DNA from 2 places in the Pseudonocardia sp. NPDC049154 genome. Region 2 is predicted to be linked to the other one. Evidence: riboswitches for the same ligand, from Rfam matches in the RefSeq annotation. Region 2 holds a riboswitch; the other holds the start of a gene.
The links. A riboswitch is a leader RNA that binds a small molecule or an ion and turns the genes downstream of it on or off. The one in region 2 is predicted to bind cobalamin.

Region 1 (3,395 bases), on a different contig from region 2:
GACGGCCTGACCGTCGGCGTCCTCGCCAAGGGCGCGCACCGCCGCTCGGCCGCGGTCCGGACCGCGCTGGTCGAGGCCCTGCAGGCGGGCGTGGTGCCCGACTCGGCCGACCCGGTGCTGCCGGGCGTCGCGCTGGTCGGCGGCGGGCCCGGCGACCCCGAGCTGATCACCGTCCGCGGGCGGCGACTGCTCTCCCGGGCGGACGTGGTGGTGGCCGACCGGCTCGGCCCGCGGGACCTGATCGAGGAGCTGGGGCCGGACGTCGAGGTCATCGACGCCTCCAAGATCCCGTACGGCCGCGCGATGGCCCAGCAGCGGATCAACGAGCTGCTGATCGAGCACGCGCGGGCCGGGAAGTTCGTGGTGCGGCTCAAGGGCGGCGACCCGTTCGTCTACGGGCGCGGGTTCGAGGAGGTCCAGGCCTGCGCCGAGGCCGGCGTGCCGGTCACGGTCGTCCCCGGCATCACCAGCGCCTTCGCCGCGCCGGCCGTCGCCGGGATCCCGGTCAGCCACCGCGGGGTGGCGCACGAGATCGTCGTGGTGTCCGGGCACGTCGCGCCAGACGACCCGCGCAGCCTCGTCGACTGGCAGGCGCTCGGCCGGATGCGCGGCACGGTCGTGCTGATGATGGCCGTGGAGCGGATCGCGCAGTTCGCCGCCGCGCTGATCGAGTACGGCCGGCCCGCGGACACCCCGGTCGGCGTGATCCAGGACGGCACCACCCGCATCCAGCGCACGCTGCGCGCCACCCTCGGCACGGTCGCGGTGCAGGTCAAGGAGCAGGAGATCAGCCCGCCGGCGATCGTCGTGATCGGGCCGGTCGCGGGGCTCGTGGCCCAGCGGTGAGCACCGCGCCGGTGCTGCACCTGGTCCGGCACGGCGAGAGCACCTGGAACGCCGCCGGGCTGCTGCAGGGCCGCACCGCGCACGTCGGGCTGACGGCGCGGGGCCGGGCGCAGGCGCGGGCCGCGGCGGAGGCGCTGCCGGTCGGCACCGACGCGCTGGTCCTCACGAGCCCGCAGCGCCGGGCGGCCGAGACAGCGGCCGTGGTGGGCCGGGTCCTCGACCTGCCGGTGCGCGAGTGCCCCGGCCTGCGCGAACAGTCGCACGGCGAGTGGGAGGGTCGCCCGGCCGCCGAGTGCGCCGGGGCGCTGGCCGGTGCGGAGCCGGACTGGGCCCCGCCGGGCGGCGAGACGGGCCGCGAGCTGCACGCGCGAGCCGGCCGGGTCCTGCGCGCGCTGCCCGCCGCCGGGTCGCTCGTGCTGGTCACCCACGGCGAGACGCTGCGGGCCCTCGTCGCCGCCGCCTGCGGGCTGGGGGTCGAGGAGGCGCCCCGGGAGGTCCCGGCCAACGGCACGGTCGTCGAGCTGCGGCCGGTCGGGCGGGGGAGGTGGGCGCGGGCGGAGGAGTTGGCTCCGCACCGCTGAGAGGTCGTGGAGCGGACGACGGGACTCGAACCCGCGACCCTCACCTTGGCAAGGTGATGCGCTACCAACTGCGCTACGTCCGCATCTGCACCCGGTCGCCCGGGGCCGCCGGGCTGTTCGCTCCGACGACGACCACAGTACCGCACCTCGGGAGGCCCTCCGACCAGGGGGTGATCACCCAGCGCGACGGGCCGGTGCGGTATGGGGCCTCACCGGTCGACCGGGTGTGACGCCCGGCGGCTTGCTTCTCCGCCCGCGGCGTGGTGTCGTCGTGGGCGACGGCAGTGGAGGAAGCCGGTGTGAATCCGGTGCGGTCCCGCCACTGTGACCGGGGAGCGCGTCCCCGCCCGATGGCCACTGCCCCGCGGGGGTGGGAAGGCCGGGGCACGCGCGTCGATCCGGGAGCCAGGACACTCGCCGCCGTCGCAGGTTTCGACGATGAGGGCGCGGACCCTCGAGGAGGCCAGGATGACCGGCGACGGTCGCGACACCGCTGCGCGCACCCCCACCGTGACGGTCCTCGGTGCCGGCGGGGGTGACCCGGACGCGGCCGAGGGCGCCGACCTGCTCGCCGCCGCGGACGCCGTCCTCACCACGCCTGACGTCGAGTCGACGGTCCTGTTCTACGCCGAGGCCTGGCGCGTCGAACGCCTGCCGGACCTGGCCGGGGCGGCCGCCGCCGTCGCCGACGCGATCGGTCTGGGGGCGGCGCGCGTGGTGCTCGCCGTGCCCGGCGACCCCGCGTCGAACCCGGCCTGCCGGGCGCTGCTCGACGGTCTGCGGGTCGCCGGGATCGAGGCGGTCGCGCGGCCCGGCGTCTCGCTCGTCCCGCCGCGGCTGAGCCCGATGCCGTGGTGACCGGGGACTTCTACGAGATCGTCCACGGTCGTCGGGACGTCCGGACCGGGTTCCTGCCGGACGAGCCGGTCGCGGACGCGGCACTCCGCCGCGTGCTCGAGGCCGCGCACGCCGCGCCGAGCGTCGGGTTCTCGCAGCCCTGGGACTTCGTCGTGGTGCGCGACCGGGCGACCCGTGAGCGCGTGGCCGGGCTCGTCGCCGCGCAGCGGGCCGCGTTCGCCGCCTCGCTGCCCCGCGCCCGGGCGGCGGCCTTCGGCGCGCTCAAGGTGGAGGCGGTGCTCGACACCCCGGTCAACGTCGTCGTCACCTCGGATCCCACGCGCGGCGGCCGGCACGTCCTCGGCCGATACGGGCGGCCCGAGATGGCCGGGCACTCCACGGCCTCGGCGGTGCAGAACCTGTGGCTGGCCGCGCGCGCCGAGGGCCTCGGCGTCGGCTGGGTCAGCTTCTTCGACGACGCCGGCCTGCGCGCCCTCGCCGACCTGCTCGGGCTGCCCGCGCACGTCGAGGTGGTGGCGTACCTGTGCGTCGGGCACGTGCGGGAGTTCGCGCCGGAGCCGGAGCTGGCGAGTGCGGGCTGGGCCCGTCGCCGCCCGCTGCGGTGGTCGGTGCACCAGGAGCGGTACGGAGACCGGGCGCTGCCCGGGGAGGTGGCGATGACCCTGCTCGACGAGACCGTGGCCGCGATCCGGCCCGCCGACGCCGCCGCCGAGGCGGAGGCGCGGGACCGGCTCGACCGGATGACGAAGCCGCGTGGCTCGCTCGGCCGGGTCGAGGACCTCGCGGTGCGGCTGGCCGGGATCGCGGGGCAGTGCCCGCCGGCGGTGCCCGAGCCCGCGGCCGTCGCCGTGTTCGCCGGGGACCACGGCGTCCACGCGCAGGGCGTGACCCCGTGGCCGCAGGAGGTCACGGCGCAGATGGTCGGGAACTTCCTGGCCGGCGGGGCCGTGGTCAACGCGTTCGCCCGCCAGCTCGGCGCCGAGGTCCAGGTGGTCGACGTCGGCGTCGCGGCGCCCCTCGACCCCGTGCCCGGGCTGCTCCCGCGCCGGGTCGCGGCGGGCACCGCGGACATGACGGCCGGTCCGGCGCTGACCCGCGACCAGGCCCGTC
Region 2 (3,395 bases):
GGCGGCGAGCCAGCGGTAGGCCGCCAGGTAGTGGTGCGAGGGCGGCAGGTCCGGGTCGTGGTAGATCGCCACCGGGTTCTCGCCGAAACCGCGGGGCGGCTGGACGATCAGCGTGACGTTCCCGGACCGCAGCGCCGCGACCACGATGTCGCCCGCCTGCACGTAGTGCTCGCCCGGCGGCTGTCCCCAGTGCTCGATCACACCGGAACGGAAGTCCGACGGCAGGGTGTCGAACCAGCGCCGGTACTGCGCCGCGGAGATCCGGATCGGGTTGCCGGCCAGCTTCTCCTCGGTGAGCCAGTCCGGGTCCTGCCCGCCGGCCTCGATGAGGGCGTGGATGAGCGCGTCGCCGTCGCCCGCCTCGACGCCGGGGAAGTCCCCGACGTCGTAGCCCGCCTCGGCCATCGCCTTGAGCAGGGCGACCGTCGACGCCGGGGTGTCCAGCCCGACCGCGTTGCCGATCCGCGCGTGCTTGGTCGGGTACGCGCTCAGCATGAGCACGATCTTCTTGTCCGCGTTGGGGATCCGCCGCAGGTTGGCGTGCCGCACCGCGATCCCTGCGACCCTCGCTGCACGCTCCTCGTCCGGGACGTAGACGGACAGCCCGTCCGCGTCGACCTCCTTGAACGAGAACGGCACCGTGATCAGCCGGCCGTCGAACTCGGGCACGGCGACCTGGGTGGCGACGTCGAGCGGGGACAGCCCGTCGTCGTTCTCGTCCCAGGCGGCGCGGCTGGAGGTGAGGCAGAGGCCCTGCAGGATCGGCACGTCGAGCGCGGCGAGCTCGGCGACGTCCCACTCCTCGTCCTCGCCGCCGGCCTGCGCCGACGCGGGCTTGGTCCCGCCGGCCGCCAGGACCGTGACGATCATGGCGTCGGCCTGCGTCAGGGTCTCCAGCAGCTCGGCCGGGGCCTGCCGCAGCGAGGCGCAGAAGATCGGCAGCGGGGTCGCGCCCTTCGCCTCGATCGCCCGGCAGAGGGCCTCGACGTACGCGGTGTTCCCGGCGAGCTGCTGGGCGCGGTAGTAGAGCACGGCGACCGTGGGGCCCTGCGCGGGCGCCGCGGGACGCTCGAGCACTCCCCATTCGGCCAGGGCGACCGGCGGCGCGAATCCCTCACCGGTGAGCAGCACGGTGTCGGACAGGAACGCGTGCAGCTGGCGGAGGTTCCCGGCCCCGCCCTGCGCGAAGTAGGTGTGGGCCTCGGCGGCGACGCCGGCGGGGACCGTCGACAGCTCCATCATCTCGGCGTCGGGCGCCATCTCGCCGCCGAGCGCGACGAGCGGGGTGCCGGAGGCGCGCAGGAGGTCCAGCCCCTCCTCCCAGTACCGGTACCCGCCCAGCACGCGCACGACCACGACGGCGGCCTCGGCGACCATCGCCGGCAGCTCGTCGAGCAGCACGCGGTTGGGGTTGGCCAGGCGGAAGTCGGCGCCGGAGGCCCGGGCGGACAGCAGGTCGGTGTCCGAGGTCGAGAGCAGCAGGATCCGCCCCGGGCCGTGGGGGGTCGGGGCAGCGCTCATCGAAGGTCCTCTCCTGCGGGATCCGCGTCCCGGGTCGTGGGTGGTGCGCGGCGGGCGGGTCAGTGTCCTGGCTCCCGGATCCGCGCTCGCCCCGGCCTTCCAGGTCTCCCCGTGGCCGTCCGTGCGGGGTCTGCTCCCCGGTGACAGTGGCGGGACCGCGCCGGACTCGCACCGGTCTTCCTGGGTCCCGCTCGCCGTATGCGGTTGTCTCGGGCCCACTCTCCGCAACGGGATCACTCCGCGTCAAGCGGCGCGGTTCGTGTTTACAGTGCTGCCGTGCCCACCCCTGCGCCCGCCGCCCGCTCGCGCGCCGACGCCTGCCCCGGCGTGCTCGCGCCGCACGACGCGGCCGACGGCGCCCTGGCCCGCGTCCGCCTGCCGGGCGGCGTGGTCGCGGCGGCCCAGCTGCGGGTCCTCGCGGCGTGCGCCGAGGAGCTCGGCGACGGCGCGGTGCACCTCACGTCGCGGGGAAACCTGCAGCTCAGGGGCCTGGACCGGGAGGACCCGCGGCTCGTCTCGCGGCTCGCCGCGGCCGGCCTGATCCCGGCCCCGTCGCACGAGCGGGTGCGCAACGTCCTGGCCTCGCCGCTGTCCGGGCTGACCGGCGGGCGGGCGGACGTCCGGGGCCTGGCCCGCGCGCTCGACGAGGCCCTGTGCGCCCGGCCCGCGCTCGCCGCGCTGCCCGGCCGGTTCCTGTTCGCCCTGGACGACGGGAGAGGTGACGTCGCCGCCGAGCGCCCGGACCTGTGCTGGCTCGCGGAGGGGCCGGAGCACGGGTTCCTGCAGGTCGCCGGGGTGCCGACGGCGGTGTCCTGCGCCCCGGCGGACGCGCCCGACCTGCTCGTGGCCGCCGCTGAGGTGTTTCTCACGCTCCGCGAGGAGGAGCGGTCCGGCTGTGCCGGTGCCTGGCGGGCCGCCGAGGTCCCGGACGCCCCCGCCCGGATCGCCGCCACCCTCGCGCGCGAGTCGGGAGATCCGGCACCGCGAGTCGCGAGCTCCGGCACCGCGGGTCGCGAACTCCGCGAGTCGGCGGCCCCGATCGGCCCGATCCCCCGTGACGACGGCGGCGAGGCCCTCGGCGTCGCCCCCGTCCTGGGCGAGATCTCGGCCGCCCAGCTGCGCGGGCTCGCCGCCGCGGCGCCCGGGACGATCGTGACCCCCTGGCGCACGCTGGTGCTGCCCGAGCCCGCGCCCGACGCCCGGCAGCGCCTGCGCGCCCACGGCTTCGTGCTCACGGCCGACGCGCCCGCCCTGGCTGTCAGCGCCTGTGCCGGGCGGCCGGGCTGCGCGAAGTCGCACGCCGACGTCCGGGCGGACGTCCGGGAGGTGCTGGGCCGGGCGCCCGAGCTCCCCCGCGCCCACGTCGTCGGGTGCGAACGGCGGTGCGGGGCGCCGCACGAGACACACCTCGACGTCGTCGCCCTGCCCGACGGCACCTACCGCCTCGACGACCGCACCGTCCCCGACCTGTCCACCGCGCTCAGCGTCCCCGCACCGACCGGAGAACACCCCGCATGACCAGCGACTACATCCGCGACGGCGCGGAGATCTACCGGCGGAGCTTCGCCACGATCCGGGCCGAGGCCGACCTGTCGGCCTTCCCGCCCGAGGTGGCGTACGTGGTCGTCCGGATGATCCACGCCTGCGGCCAGGTCGACCTGACCGGCGACGTCGGCTTCTCCCCCGCCGTCGTCACGGCCGCCCGCAAGGCCCTGCAGGACGGCGCGCCGATCCTGTGCGACGCGATGATGGTCGCCTCCGGCGTCACGCGCTCCCGGCTGCCGAAGGACAACGAGGTCGTCTGCACGTTGCGCGACCCCCGGGTGCCCGATCTGGCCCGGGAGCTGGGCGACACCCGCTCGGCCGCGGCGCTG

Region 1: another riboswitch for cobalamin. It lies ahead of AB0B41_RS11230 (hypothetical protein); the one in region 2 lies ahead of cobN (cobaltochelatase subunit CobN).

Annotation. Positions count from the first base shown of each region.
Region 1 covers NZ_JBEZDN010000015.1:90,729-94,123, reverse strand. The annotation lists gene cobA (uroporphyrinogen-III C-methyltransferase) at 1-846, shown strand, start outside; gene AB0B41_RS11240 (histidine phosphatase family protein) at 843-1,427, shown strand; tRNA gene AB0B41_RS11235 (tRNA-Gly) at 1,435-1,510, opposite strand; cobalamin riboswitch at 1,672-1,864, shown strand; gene AB0B41_RS11230 (hypothetical protein) at 1,896-2,285, shown strand; gene cobT (nicotinate-nucleotide--dimethylbenzimidazole phosphoribosyltransferase) at 2,282-3,395, shown strand, end outside.
Region 2 covers NZ_JBEZDN010000156.1:10,342-13,736, reverse strand. The annotation lists gene cobN (cobaltochelatase subunit CobN) at 1-1,521, opposite strand, end outside; cobalamin riboswitch at 1,582-1,704, opposite strand; gene cobG (precorrin-3B synthase) at 1,798-3,039, shown strand; gene AB0B41_RS38825 (precorrin-8X methylmutase) at 3,036-3,395, shown strand, end outside.